DNA from 3 places in the Paenibacillus aurantiacus genome. Region 3 is predicted to be linked to each of the others. Evidence: riboswitches for the same ligand, from Rfam matches in the RefSeq annotation. Region 3 holds a riboswitch; each other region holds the start of a gene.
What was found. Region 3 has a riboswitch for cyclic di-GMP ahead of ACFFSY_RS04350 (EAL domain-containing protein). Riboswitches for the same ligand answer to the same signal wherever they lie in the genome.
Positions count from the first base shown of each region.

Region 1: another riboswitch for cyclic di-GMP. It lies ahead of ACFFSY_RS32570 (DUF192 domain-containing protein); the one in region 3 lies ahead of ACFFSY_RS04350 (EAL domain-containing protein).
Region 2: another riboswitch for cyclic di-GMP. It lies ahead of ACFFSY_RS12770 (putative bifunctional diguanylate cyclase/phosphodiesterase); the one in region 3 lies ahead of ACFFSY_RS04350 (EAL domain-containing protein).

Region 1 covers NZ_JBHMDO010000053.1:30,501-35,450, forward strand. The annotation lists gene ACFFSY_RS32545 (pilus assembly protein TadG-related protein) at 1-597, opposite strand, end outside; gene ACFFSY_RS32550 (TadE/TadG family type IV pilus assembly protein) at 607-987, opposite strand; gene ACFFSY_RS32555 (A24 family peptidase) at 984-1,496, opposite strand; gene ACFFSY_RS32560 (Flp family type IVb pilin) at 1,585-1,779, opposite strand; gene ACFFSY_RS32565 (Flp family type IVb pilin) at 1,888-2,082, opposite strand; gene ACFFSY_RS32570 (DUF192 domain-containing protein) at 2,139-2,483, opposite strand; cyclic di-GMP riboswitch class I at 2,569-2,658, opposite strand; gene ACFFSY_RS32575 (hypothetical protein) at 3,018-3,710, shown strand; gene ACFFSY_RS32580 (methyl-accepting chemotaxis protein) at 4,000-4,950, opposite strand, start outside.
Region 2 covers NZ_JBHMDO010000022.1:254,268-259,217, forward strand. The annotation lists gene ACFFSY_RS12760 (ABC transporter substrate-binding protein) at 1-309, shown strand, start outside; gene ACFFSY_RS12765 (MATE family efflux transporter) at 584-1,969, opposite strand; cyclic di-GMP riboswitch class I at 2,276-2,366, shown strand; gene ACFFSY_RS12770 (putative bifunctional diguanylate cyclase/phosphodiesterase) at 2,512-4,878, shown strand.
Region 3 covers NZ_JBHMDO010000009.1:17,341-22,290, forward strand. The annotation lists gene ACFFSY_RS04350 (EAL domain-containing protein) at 1-2,609, opposite strand, end outside; cyclic di-GMP riboswitch class I at 2,720-2,801, opposite strand; gene ACFFSY_RS04355 (MBL fold metallo-hydrolase) at 3,060-3,914, shown strand; gene ACFFSY_RS04360 (hypothetical protein) at 3,972-4,454, shown strand; gene ACFFSY_RS04365 (VOC family protein) at 4,582-4,950, shown strand, end outside.

The sequences.
Region 1 (4,950 bases), on a different contig from region 3:
GATGATATCGCCAGCTTCAATCTCGCTTGGATACCCGTACTTCAAGTTGCTCTCGTACGTCGAGGCCCCGGGACCACCGAGCGCCAGAATGCCGAAGTACCCGGCTTCTACCCCGGAGTTGTCTACCTTCAGTTTATATGGCTTCATATATTGCAGCGGAATCGACTCGTCAATGCCAAGCGGTGCGACGCCGGATGCCCGTCCCATGGGCATAATCTGAGCCGCCGCTTCCGCCGTGACGGTCGCCGTGTCCCTGCCGAGCAGTCTAGCGAAACCAAGCCGGATGTCCTTCTTTAACTTCACCCTTACGGTGGACATCGGCACGATCTCGGTGCCAATTAGACTGTTCTGCTCCCCGTGCGCCTTGAGGATCGACTGGACTACTGCCTCGGCCACCCCAGGACGCCCGGTTAGTTCTTGAGCCCCCGACAGCGCGGCGGCATTGGCTGTCTTCTGCAGGTGGCTCTTCTCCGCATACATAATGCCGCCATCCACGACGAGCCCGGCGATGGTGAGCAATACCAGCATCGCCAGACCGGCCAAGACGATCGTGCTGCCTTGTTCCTCCCTAATAAATGCATCCAACCGTATTCTCATCGTAACCTCCTACTCCACCCGGATGGTGGAATGGGCTGAAAGAACGGGGGCCGGAATAATCCGCGTGATGACCGGTGTCAAGAGCGGAAGCGAGTAGCGAAGCGTCACCGTCACGTTATCGCCGGACGCCCGAGCCGCCTGCTTCGGCGTAATCGTAACGGTCATGCTGCCCGGATCTCCTACCTGAAGATGCGTTTTGGCATAAGCCGTCATCTCTTGGTCGCTTCGGCCAAGCCCTCCAAGGCGGGTCGTCTCCTGTACGGTCATCTGCAAACTCGAGTAGGCGAAGAACAGCCGCCCCAAATCGGCGATCCCGCATAGCAGCAGCATGAGCAGCGGCAGCAGAATGGCAAATTCAACCAGCGATTGGCCGCGCTCATCCCGGATCATCCCGCTCCCCATCCTTCCAGCATAAATCCGAGCAGACAGCCGCCCGCGATCGCTACCCCGTAAGGGTACGAGCCGGAGGCCAATTGCCCCTGCAGCGGCAGCTTCAGCCGGTATCGCACGCACACAAGGACGTACTGCACATACCGAATTCGGGCCCGAAAGCCATTCTTGAACAGCACGATCGCCAGCGCCATGACCGCCCCGGCCAACGCCATGTATACCGATGCGGTCAACACGAACACCGCTCCCTTCAACGCCCCGACCAGCGCCAGCAGTTTGACGTCCCCCGCCCCCATGCCGCCCAACAGATAAGGGATGAGCAGAATCGCCAATCCTACGCCAAGTCCGACCAGCATATGGAGCAGTCCGCCCCAGCCGGCTGTCGCGATATGAAGCACGGCCGCCAGCAGCAGCGCCGGCGCAATGACTTTGTTATAAATTTTGCGGCTGCGCAGGTCGGTCACGACGCAGAGTGCCAGTACCAGCAGCAATATCGCATTTGTCCACATCTTCGCGCCTCCTCTTCGGCTTATTGTCGTTCCAAAAAGGGAAGGGCCGCACGCCACTGTTCGACGCACGGCCCTTCATCGGAGACGATTAAGGCGTTCCGCCCATTTCCGTTACGCCCGTGTTAACCGTATCCTCCGCGTTGTTGAACAGGTCGATGATATGGCCGCGGAGCGTAATCAGCGCCGTCACTACCGCAACCGCGATCAAACCTAGCACCAAACCGTACTCCGTCATCCCTTGACCTTGCTCATCGTTCCAGAAGCGGCGAATGTTGTTCATCATGTTGTTAGCCTCCAAGTAGTTGTTGTAGTTGTCTTAGCTGCACATCGTTCAATTGGCTTCCGTATTCGTGTCGGTCCGTATGTTATCCCGTGTCCGATCAGCTTGCGTTTATGGCGTTGCGCCCATCTCTGTTACCCCGGTGTTGACCGTATCCTCCGCGTTGTTGAACAGGTCGATGATATGGCCGCGCAGCGTAATCAGCGCCGTCACAACCGCAACCGCGATCAAACCGAGTACCAATCCGTATTCCGTCATCCCTTGACCTTGCTCGTCGTTCCAGAAGCGGCGAATGCTGTTCATCATGTTGTTAGCCTCCCAAGGTTGTGGTGTTGTTCAAAATTCCGTCCGTCTACTGCTCGTTAAGGTTCCAAAATCGCGGTCTGTCCAAGTTCCACCTTCGCGGCTGCCAGCGTGCCTGCCGGAAGTTCCACGACGGAACGGGTGCCTTCGAAGACCGTCCCGATCGCCCCCGGTCTCAGCCGATGCTCCAGGCCGACGACGATGCCCGACTTGTCCAGATGAAGCACATCCAGGTCGCATGCCATAAAGAACATGTGGACCGACTTGCACGGCTGAATATGAAGACCGTATCCACTGGGAAGAGAACGTCTTCCCACAAGACCTATCAGCCTCCGCCAAAACGTGTAAGCGCATTCAATATGGTCGCCAAGCCGTTCCCCGCTCTCCTGAATGACCAGCTTCATCCGGAGCGTCACCTCCTTTGTCTATGCAAAATAGCCCACCTTTAGGCCCGAAAGGAGGGTTCAAAAAAAGAACTCCCCTGCATCTTTCGGCAGCTGGCTGGCATCCCGCTTCTCACGCGGCTTAGCCCCTATAGCTTTGCGTCGCCGGCTTTCGCCGGTTTTGCCTTTATCGAGATCCAGCGAAGTTCGTATTGCTTGTTCGCCGTTCCGATATCTTGATCACATCTTACCCCGAGGTCCTATACTCCGTAATCCGACAAAATCCCCTATTTTCCGAAAGCGAAAACCAGATCTAAATTCCCTCAGTATTCTGGTATGTTAGAACTAGTTGTAACGTTTTCTTAATTCGTTATACCCTAATAACGAGAAGTTCCCTCTCAAACATGTAGGTAACATTAACCAATACTCAAGGGTAGATTTATCGTGCGACCAAAGATCTGTTTTCTCGGATGTACCGGCCCTCGCCATTGTGAAGGAGAACTGCGAGATGGCATAGAATTTATTGGTTAATTACGAAACCTGGGAGGAAGAAAAGTGCATCATTCCCTCGTTATTGCGCAATGCTTAAGCGACGAAGAGATCACCGTTCCACTGACGGAAGACCTGCTGCTTGATCTTCATCGCGAGCTGAAGCACACGGCTGCGGAAGAAACCGTTTGGCGAAAGCTCGTCCTTCTCTACCGTAAGCCGCTGCCGCCGTCCATTGCCTTCGATCTTATCGACCGAAACCTGGCCGTGGTGGAACTGGGACACACGAGACAAGAGGTCCACGTGATGTGGAAATTAGCCGGGATCGTAGACGAGGCCTTATTGACGTTAGCCATCGAGGTCTACGTCAATCCGGCTTTCGGGTTGAAGGAGACCGAGCTGCTGTTCGACAGCTACGATCAACGTACCTGGATGTTAGAGACGTTGATCCGCCAGGAGCCATCCGCCCCCGAGAAGAGAGCCTTATTGGAAGCCGCGATCCAACGAAACACACACGCCGATTCTCTGCGGCGATTGCTAGTCTCGGCGGATCGCGAACGATTGGCAAGACGCAGCGATCTGCCCGCAGAAACCTACGATGCCCTCTTCGAAACTAACGATCCTCGCGTGTGGTTGTCCCTCTCCCAGAATCCAAGCACACCCGTAGAGCTGCTCCGGCGCTTCCTGCAGGCGAAAGATATCCCGAACGCCCGCCGGATTCGGGAGTCGGCACGACTTCATCTTGGACGGCAGAGCTGATAACAGAGCGGCTGCGAGCGCCCATAGAGGCGGCTAGCAGCGTCCTTGGCGCTTGCACCCGGTTATGGTGCTAATGCGTGTTTCGATGCGGTATGGATTGAAGATCGCTCGAGACGTCCCCGAATCGCAACCCGCTCCTCCTATGCGAGCAGCTCCAACTGCCCAAAAAAAGCGGCCTACATCCCGCGAATAGCAAGATGTAGGCCGCCGAAACAGCTGCTGTATGCAATTAGGTTGAATGGTCCGTTCGGAGCGAGGTATATTCGTCCGTCTATCGCCTCTGGTCCCCCTACTTCTTCCACGGCAGCGAAAGCTTCCGCTTCGCGCCCTTCGGTTGTTTCGCCTTCTTCTCTTTCTTTTCTTTCTTTTCTTTCTTCTCTTTCTTCTTCGGCTGATCTTCGACAACCGCAGCCGCAGATTCGCCATTTACCTTGAACTTCGAAAGCGCCTGCTGCAGCTCGACTGCCGTCTCGCTCAGCGATCCCGAAGCATGCAGCACTTCTTCCATGGACACGAGCTGCGCGCCCGCCGATTCCGCCGCCTCCTGCGCCTTCTCGGCCGCACGCGCCGCATAACCCAGCGACTCGTGCACCGATGCGGCGACCTGCTCCGTGCCCGCGGACATTTGCTGCGTAGCCGCCGAGATCTCTTCGACCTGTGCCGCTACCTGCTCCACTTCGTTCAAGATCGATGCGAACATGCCGTTCACCGTATCCATAAGCGCCAGACCTTCGGTCGTCTCCGCCACGCCTTGCTCCATCCGTTCCGCCGCATTGGCTGCCGATTGCTGCATGGACACGACGAGCTGGCCGATATTCGCGGCAAGCTGTCTGGACTGGTCAGCCAGCTTCCCGACTTCGCTCGCGACGACGGCGAAGCCCTTGCCATGCACGCCCGCGCGTGCAGCTTCAATATTGGCGTTCAACGCCAGCAGATTGGTCTGCTTGGCGATGCCCGTAATCAAGTCGACGATGGAGCCGATCTGCTCGGACTGCTTGCGAAGCTGCGCGACCGCTTCGGCCGTCGAACCCGCCGTCTCGCGGATCGTATGCATCTGTCCGGCCGCCTTGACGACCGTATCGCGTCCCTTCTTCGCCTCGTTCGACACAGCCGCCGACACCTCGTTCACCACCGCGGAGGTGACGGCGATCCGGCTGATGCCTTCGGCCATCTCGGTCATGGCCGTCGCATTCTGTTCCATGCTGCTAACTTGATGTTCCGCTTCACCCGCCATCTCCCG
Region 2 (4,950 bases), on a different contig from region 3:
AAAGCATTCCTGAACTGGATGGTAAGCTCCGAGACAGGCAAGAAATTCATCGCGACGGATTTCAAATTTATCCCGGCCGTATCGACAATTACGCCTGACACGGCGGCAATCGGCAAAATCGGCGGCGACTTCGCGACATTCTCGCAAGAGCATGCCGACCAAGTCAAAGGCTGGAACTGGGACCGCTTCCCGGACGGCATCACGCAGCAATGGGGCTCCGCAATGCAGGAGTACCTGGGCAAGCAAATCAGCGGCGACGAGCTGCTCGGCAAGCTGGACAAAGCCGTGGCGGATATCGTCAAACGTTAATAGCGCGATCGCAGTTTAGCGCGGCGAGCCGAGAATGGCTTGGCTCGGGCGCTTCGGGCAGCGAGGTAGAGCACGGCATTCCTTCGGGGATGCCGTGCTTTTGCGTTCCCGCGAAGGCCGGGCCGGCGATTGGCGGAGTTGCGCGGCCGCCGCGAACGACGGGACCAAGGACGCCCAGAGCGAATCGGACCAAAGATCCGTCCTTATAAACGAAGAAAGGCTGGCACGCGTCATGACGATGACGGGAGACCAGCCTTTCTTGCATGTTTGACAATTAATGGGCCGCGACGGTCGGATCGGCGCCGCCGGGCTCGACGAGCGAGCGGCTCTCCCAACGGCGGCTGTGCCACCGCGCCCACATGATGCCGGCGCGGAGCCATTCGTCCGCCGCGATGGCGAGCCAGACGCCGACCAAGCCGAGATCCAGCCGGAATACGAGCAGATAGCCGAGCGGCAGGCTCATGAGCACCATCGAGATGAAGCCCATGTAGACCGTGAATTTCGCGTCGCCGGCCGCGCGCAGCGCGTTGACGAGAACGAGGTTACCCGCGCGGCCGGTCTCCAGCACGATGCTGATCAGAATGACCTGCGCGGCGATCGAGACGATGTTCGGGTTGTCGGTGAACAGCCCGACGAGCGGATAACGGAACAGCATGGCCAGCACGTCGACGATGACCGTGATGCCGACGCTCCACATCACGCTGGACACTACCCGGCGGAACGCGAGCTCCTTCTGCTTCGCGCCGACGAGCCGGCCAACGATGATCGCCGTGCCCATGCCGATCGCCGCGCTGAACAAATAGACGTACTGCGAGATGGAGTTCGCGTAGTTGCGCGCGGCGAGCGCTTCTGTGCCAAGGAAGGTGACATAATAGAGAAAGACCGTTTGGCAGGCATGGTACGTCACCTGCTCGAGCGCGGACGGAATGCCGATCCGCAGGATTTTCTCAATATATTCCTTGGTAAAGGTCAAATAATAACGGAACGCGATGCGCACTTCCATGACCCGATACAGCATCCAGAGGAAGACAAGGAACGCGACGCCGCGGCTAATGACGGTCGAGACGGCCGCGCCGGCTACGCCCATCTCCGGGAAGCCGAGGTTGCCGAAGATCAGCGCATAGTTCAGCCCGATGTGGAGCACGTTCATGCCGAGGGCGACGTACATCGATTCCTTCGTAAAGCCGTAGGTGCGGATTAGGCTAGCGAACACATTAATCAGCGCTTGGATGAAAAGAAATCCGCCCACGATGCCCATGTACGTTTTGGCGTAATCGAGCACCTGGCCATGCAGATTCATCCCCCCGAGAATCATATTGCCGAAGATGAACAGCGCGCCGCTAACGACAAGGCCGAGAACGAGGTTGAGCGTGACGGCGAGTCCGGCGATCTTCGACGCTTCGAGCATCCGCTTCGCCCCAATGTACTGGGCCACGACGATGGCCGCCCCGTTGCTGATGACTTCCATAATGAGAATGCAAATAAATAAGTACTGGTTGACGACCCCGACGGCGGAGACCGCATCGTCGGACACGTGGCTGAGCATGAGGGTATCCGCCGTGCCCATCAGCATGAACAGGAAGACCTCCAAGAAGATCGGCCACGTTAATTTATAGAGGCTAAGGCCTTTGCCGCCGTCAGCATGAGCTTCCGTTGACAATTTGAACCACCTGCGCTTTCGTTCCTTTTATGCAATGGGGCTATCGTAACATAGACCTATAAGCTTTGCATTATTTTCGGGATAAAAATAAGTGAGCTGCTTTCCATTTTTTTATGGGAGCGGCACCAATATCGTCTAGGGCATTCTAGCACCTAGAGAAGCGTGCTGAGCGCGAAGAGAGGCGTTATGGAATGGGGCGATTTGGGTCTCCGCACAAACTTAGCCAAATGGTGGGAATACCTGTCTGTGCGGGGATCAAGGGTAGACGCGGTTAGGAAAATCGTCCTATAATAAGACTAAACAACATCATGTTCAGGGCAAACCGCTCCGAAAGGACGGGACGCAAAACTATAGGGGCTTACCGGAGCTTGTCTCCCGTTGCCAGCCAGCTGCCGCGCAAAGAGAGAACCCGCGGAGGTTCTTTTTTTCTTCTCTCGGCATTTCGTCCTTTAATGTGTGAAAGCACCTGTCCTCTATTCCATATACGAAACCGGTTACTTGGCATAACTTCCTAGACTATCAACGACGTGGAGCTGACTCCGATGCAACTGTGGATTATTTCCATTCTGTTCCTTCTTCTTCCAAGCTATCTGCTTTTCTATATGGGGGCCGAGATCTATTGGCGCAACCCGCGGCATCGGCTGCATCAGCTGACGATGGCGTTGATGTTCACGCTCGGGCTGACGCTTGCCTTGCAGTTCGCGATCCCGTATCTCCTCTCGCTGCCCGCGGGTACGCTGGCGGCTAGGCTGCGGTATACGATGTCCTTCCTGACGATGGGCTTCGCGCTGCTTTTCTTTCGCCATCTCACGGCGGGCGGTAAGGCGACGAGGCTTAGCCTGGCGCTAGCCTTGATTCCGTTTGCTTGCGCGGCAGCTTCCCTTCTCCCCTACTTTATGAATGACGTTTATCTCGAGGTCCACGGGGCGCACCGGATGGAGACGTTTGGTCCGGTGTATGGCGGGTTGATGGGCGTCAGCATCTTGTACACGTTCGTTGGCGTCATCATCATGCTCATCCGCAAAATCGTGTTCCCCCGATTTCGCAAGACGATCGAATTCAAGCGAATCAGCGCGGTATTGTGGGGGGCCCTGTTCACCGTGCTTGCCGTTATCGTGGCAGTGGGCATCAACTTCGTGCTCGTCGCCAAGGGCGTGTACACGTTTAATTTTCTTCCGACCTCTTGCGTCGTCATCTGGGCGTTCGCGCTTCGTTATGCCATGGTCAACCATGATTTTCTGGCTGCGACCGGAAGACGGTATGAGCTGCTCTTCAAACTGTCGCATCACGGCATCGTGCTGCTGGACAGCCAGTGCCGTATCGTGGAAGCGAACGCCTCTTTCCAGAAGCTGGTCGGGCTCTCCCCGGATGTTAGCATGCATGGACGCCGTTTCTCGGGCTTGCTGCGTTCCGGCGAAGAGGATGCGTTCGAGGACGATTACCGGCAGGCCAGCGCGTCCCTTACGCCGCTTCATCGGGAACTGGTGCTGATCGGGGCAAGCGGCGAGACGCACATCGTGGAGGCGCACAGCGACTATATCGAGATCGAAGGCAGTCTATACTCGTTCCTGCTCGCGCGCGACATGACCCAGCAGAAGCAAGGCGAGGAACGGCTAGCCCAGCTCGCCTACGAGGACGAGCTGACCGGTCTTGGCAACCGGCGGCATTTCTCGGATCGCATCCGGGAGGACTTGGCCAATGGCGTGGCGCTTGGCGTCATGCTGCTCGACTTGGATCAATTCAAATGGGTGAACGATACGCTCGGTCATTCGGCGGGCGACGCGATGCTGCAGCAGGTGGCTGGCAAGCTTAGCGCCGTCTCCGGCGGCTTCGTGGCCCGGCTGGGCGGCGACGAATTCGGGGTGCTCGTCCATGGCGGGCGCGAAGAGGTGCTCCGGGGCGCGGAGGCGCTGATCGCCGCCATGAAGGAGCCCGTCATGCTGGGCGGCAAGCCTTATGCAATTACCGCAAGCATCGGCATCAGCTTGGCGCCAGATGACGGCAATGACTATGAGACGCTGCTCCGGAGCGCGGACACGGCGATGTACGTGGCGAAGAACGGCGGCCGCAACCAATACTACCTGTTCCAGCCGCAGTTGAAGACGAACGCCGACAATTACATGACGCTCGTCAGCGGCTTGGCCTCCGCGCTCGAGCGGCGAGAGCTGCAACTGCACTTCCAGCCGCAGATCGATCTGCCTACCGGCGGCGTATACGGCGCCGAAGCGCTGCTGCGCTGGCACTCGTCTGAGCTGGGCTCGGTGCCGCCGGGCGTGTTTATCCCCATCGCGGAAGCGAACGGGCTCGTCGTGCCGATCGGCTGCTGGGTGATGGAGGAAGCGATTCGGCAGGCCAAGCATTGGGTCGACCAAGGGTACGAGGATTTCGTCGTCTCGGTCAACCTCTCCGCGATTCAGCTTCGGGATTCGGGGTTGGCGGAGCATGTAGCGGGATTGCTGGACAAATACGGGTTGCCGCCGCGCAATCTGTGTCTGGAGATCACGGAGAGCACGGCGATCGCCGATGTGGAGACGTCGTACCAAATTTGCAAGGCGCTGGGCGAGATGGGCGTGAAGTTGGCCATCGACGATTTCGGCACCGGATATTCGTCGCTGGCGGTGCTGGGACGGTTCCCGTTCGACTTTATCAAGATCGACCGCTCGCTCGTCGAGGATATCGTCACGAACAAGAAGGATTTGGCTGTTATCCGCTCGGTTGTCGCGCTTGCGCGCGATCTCGGGCTTCAGGTCGTCGCCGAAGGCGTCGAGACGGCGGCGCAGCACGAGATGCTGCGCGGGCTCGGCTGCCATGAAGGACAAGGCTATCTGTACGGACGGCCGATGAGCCGGGAAGATATGGACGACTTCTTGAAGCGCAAAGGCGGCTGCGGACAGCTCGGCACGGCTTAAGCGCATGATTACGGGATTCCAGGCTAAACCAGGGATCCCGTTTTTTGCGTTGCGCGGGCGAACGGGCTATCG
Region 3 (4,950 bases):
AAAAAGGCTGCGAATTCATCGGCCGGTAGCGGCCGGCTGATCCAATAGCCCTGCGCTTCTTCGCACTGGAGCTTCTCAATGTACCGGTAGTCCTCCGGGGTCTCGATGCCTTCGACGACAACATGCAGCTGCAGGCTGCGCAGCAGCTCGGCAATGGCGCCGACGATGCGCGATTTCTTCGGATCGTGCACGATCCCTTTCATGAATGTCCGATCAAGCTTGACCTCGTCGACAGGCAGGCGCTGCAGCTGGCTCAAGGAGGAATAGCCGGTGCCGAAATCGTCGATCGAGACGCGAAGGCCGAGCGCGCGAAGCGCCTCGAGCTGCGCGACGACTTTGTCGTGATTGCGAATGAAGATGCCCTCCGTAATCTCGAGCGTCAACAGCCGGAGATCCATCCCCGTCTCGTCGGCGATCGCTCGAATGAGCTGCGGCAGTTCGCCCTGCTCGAAATGGCGGCCGGAAATGTTGACGGCGACCGGCAGCTGCGGCATGCCCTGCCGTGCCCACTGCTGATTCTGCCGGCAGGCTTCCCGGATAACCCAGGCGTCGATCTCGGCGATCATGCCGGAGGTCTCCGCTAGCGGGATGAAACGGTCCGGCGGGATGAGGCCCAGATTCGGATGGTACCAGCGGATAAGCGCTTCTACGCCGCTGATGCGGCCGGTGGCCACCTCGATCTTCGGCTGGTAGTGCAGCTTAAACTCGCCGGCGCGGATCGCGCCACGCAGTCCGTTCTCCAGCTGCATTCTCTCCGCGAGGGATTGGTTCATCTCGTCGTCGAAAAACCGGTAGCAGCTTGTCCCCTGCTCCTTCGCCTGGTACATCGCCATGTCGGCGTGCTTGAGCAGGGAATCGTGATCGCGGCTGTCACGCGGGTAGACGCTGATGCCCAGGCTCACGGAGACGTACAGCTCGGTTCCAGCCAGCGGGATGGCGTCGTTGAATGTGCGGCAGATCGCATCTGCGGTCTCATGCAGCAGCGCCTCGTCCTCATAGACGAGCACGAAGACGAACTCGTCGCCTCCAAGGCGGAAAATGCGGCATTGCTCGGATTCGAAGCGGGAGAAGCGCTCCGCGACACGCTGCAGCAGCTCGTCGCCCGTGGCGTGGCCCATCGTGTCGTTGATCTGCTTGAACCGGTTCAAGTCTGCGAACATGACCGCTACCGAAGGGCCGGCTTGATGCTCCTCCAGCATGCGCAGCAGGTGGTCCGAGAAGTGAATCCGGTTCGGTAAGCCGGTCAGGCCGTCGTAGTACGCCAGATGCTGAAGCTTCTCTTCGGAGACCAACAGCTTGGCGGTCTGTTCCTTGAGCTTGCTGTTGGCATCCGAGGATTCCTGGAACAGCTTGAACAAGTCTCGCGACATATGCTGGAAGTTCTGAATGAGCGAGTTGAACTCGATAATGCCGCTGGACGGCCATTCGAGCGTCTCCATCCGTTTGAGCCGATCAGGCAAGTTCGCGGTGCTCGCCGCAAGCTCCGTAATCGTGCCGGTCAGCATGCGCCCGAACAGCAGCACAAGTACCGTGACACCGAGCGCGCATAGCATCAGGTTCAGGAAATGGTAGAAGTATTCCTCGTAGATCGTGTCGAGGAACGGGCCGAGCGGCGTATCGATATAGATCGTTATGGAGGCCTGAGGGACTTCCTGAATGTACAGGTAACCGGCATCCTGCCACGTTTGGCGGATATGGGCGTTGGCCGGCAGGGTTAAGTAGAACCGGTCGGTGAATTGCTTCTGGATATCGGCCTGAAGCCGGGTGAACTTCAGCCCGTACGGAGAACCCTGACTATCGGCGATAATCCGGTTCTGTTTGTCGGTGACGGTGATGATTGACGTGCCTTCGCTCGTGTATTTGTCGATCATGTTCTGCAGGTAACCGATTTGGATGTCGGAGCCGAGTTTCATCGAACGGTAATCCTCGGCGGTCCAGCGGCCAAGCTCTTCCTTGATGCTGCTGGCGGTTCCTTCCGACTGGTGCAGCGTATTGCGTTCCAAGGTGTCGGTAATGTTCGTGCTGCCGATGGACAAATACATGAGATAGGGAACGAAGATCATGAAAAGCGTGAAGTGGGCCAGCGCTTGCTTCAAGTGAATGGGCTGTCTTGTCTTCGGGGTGATTCGGAGCCAGAACGGCAAATATTTGACCACGATTCCGGCGAGCGTGGCGTTGATCAGGCTGTTCGTCGCTCCGACGAGCAGCGCTAGAATAATTTCGGACGTTTGATGATCGGTCACGTGCAGCACGAACGCCGCCGGAAGGGCAATCGCCGCCCAGAAGCAGGCGTCCCAGAAGAAGAGCGGCTTGGTGCTGTTGCGGCTAAGGAGCCCGACGGCCAGCAGCTCGGCAAGGTGGACGAACACGAAGGCGGATTTGCCGAACAGGATCATGCAGACGCCATCGACCACTAGCGCGCCAAGCGCCACATACCGGAGCCGCAGGAGGCCGATGGAGGCGAATAGCACCACGCCGCCGAAGGAGAGCGAGATGCCGTAGACGAGGGAAAGCGGCCGGCTCTCGAGGATGACGGCCAGCAGGATGACAGCGATGAAGATGGCCCATTTGCGAGCGTTGAGATGGCGAAGAAGAACTTGTCCCTCCACGATGGCTCCTCCTGCACGGTGAAATAATGAACGTGAACCCCATACATGCTTGTAAAAAAAATCAGGGGAATGCCTTGGGCATCCCCCTGATTCGAAAGGTTTCAAGAGATCGTTGCAGCCCGGCGATCATACTTGAATTTCAGATCCGTGGCTTTGCGTCCTATGCTTTCGCATAGTTTGCCCAATATGCAATTCATGAATGACTAGATTGCTAGGTTCTAAGTACTAGGACTGGTAAGCTTAATTGTAGAGGAATTGCAAAGCCAACTCAATGGTAATTGTTGATCGAAGTTATATTTTCTGTGGAACCTTCCTTTTTTCCTGCTAACCTAAAAAAAAGTTTGTGCGAATCTTCTTCACAGCTGCGAAAACAGGGTTGAAGGCGCCTCGAAGGGGTCGTAGAATTGGGGGTGTATTTGGATTAAGGTGGAATTATAGGGGGGTGTTCGGATGAAGATCGAGTTTCTGGGTACGGGCGGCGCGGTGACGATCCCCAGACCGATGTGCCGCTGCCATGTGTGCGTGGAGGCAAGGAAACGGGGCGTGCCGTACAGCCGATCGGGGCCGGGCGTCTATGTGCATGGGCCGAATCTGCTCATTGATACGTCGGAGGATATTTATATGCAGCTGAACCGATCGGGCGTGGAGCGGATCGACGCGGTCACCTACTCGCATTGGCACCCCGACCACGTGATGGGGCGGCGCGTGCTGGAGAGCATGAGCGGCGACTTTCGAAGATGGCCGCCTGACGTCAAGCCATGCGATGTTATCTTGCCGGAGCAGGTCGCGGCGGATTTCGAGGAGCGACTGGCTGGCGCGGAGCATCTCCGTTATTTCGAGAGCCAAGGCTTCATACGGCAGCGGACGCTGACAGACGGCGAGTCCTACTCGTCGAACGGTGCGGTGATCACGCCGATCCGTCTGGCGGAAGATTACGTGTACGCGTTCTCGATCGCCGAATCGGACAAGCGCGCCTTGATCGCGATGGATGAAATGTTCGGATGGGTACCGGACCCGGATCTGGCGGGCGTAGATCTCGCGGTGCTGCCGGCGGGCATCTTCGAGCACCATCCGATTACGGGAGAACGGCAGATCCATGAAGCCCACCCGGTACTGAAGATGGAGGCAACGTTCGCGCAGACGCTTGCGATTATCGAGCGGTTGAATCCCCGCCTGACGCTGCTGACGCATATCGAGGAGATGGACGGGCTCGGTTACGACGACTTGCAGCAGGTAGAGGCGTTGCTTGCGGAGAGCGGCCGGAACATCAAGTTCGCCTATGATACGCTCGTCGTCGAGGTGTGAAGCGAGGGATGGCGGCCAGATGAAGGCTGTCGCCACGTTTCAAGAGGAGGGGGACGCATGCTGCTGCTCCAAGGCGTAACGGGTTTCGGCGAGCGGGAAGAGGGAAGCAGTGCGCATACGAATGCGGGAGCGCGGTTTAAGGCTTTTTGTTATGATGCTGCCAGATTGTTAGGCTCGGAGGTGGTGTTGATCGAGCAGCCCAAGCTGCTTAAACGAAATTATCACCGTGCTTTCCTTAGGCACTCCAAGGGGAGTTTCGACCTCCTGCTGCACGAGGTTTATCCGTGGGTGGCCTGCGCTTCTTCCGTCGCTTGGTCAGCAATCGAATTCGTGGATCTGCCGCTCGTCATCGGGGCGATGCCGGCGCTAGACGATGCGTATGAATTGTTGACTGTGCGCGAGTTGAACGAGGCGTTGTTGATTGACGAGCGAACTCGCTCCGTATTGAATGACAATCGGCTTCACAAGGCGGATTTGGAACAGATTTTGTATTGGAAGCCGAGGACGGTCGGGGAAGTCGTGTTTAACTGTTGGGATTGAATACAAGAGTAGTTAATAAGGACGAACCGCTCTCGAATGAGAGTGGTTTTTTAATGGGAATCGTTGTAAAATAACTTCTACAAATGAAACTTAGTTTCAAATGATGAAACTGTAAGGGGCGGATCAAATGGCTTATCATTTCGACGGCATTGATCATGTGCAGTTAGCGGCGCCGGAAGGCTGCGAGGAAGAGGCGCGGCGTTTCTTCGGCGGGCTGCTCGGCTGGCCGGAAATTCAGAAGCCGGTGCCGCTGCGCGCCCGAGGCGGAGCATGGTTCCAATGCGGCGCGCATCAAGTGCACATCGGCGTTCAGAAGGATTTCGTCCCGGCGGCCAAGGCGCACCCTGCCTTTCATGTGCGGGGACTGGACCAGCTCAAAGTCAGACTGCTGGAGCGGGGAACGGCCGTCATCGACGACGATGCGCGGACGGAGGAAGGGGTCGCGAGATTCTACGTCCTAGATCCGTTCGGCAACCGGCTGGAGTTCATGGAGCAG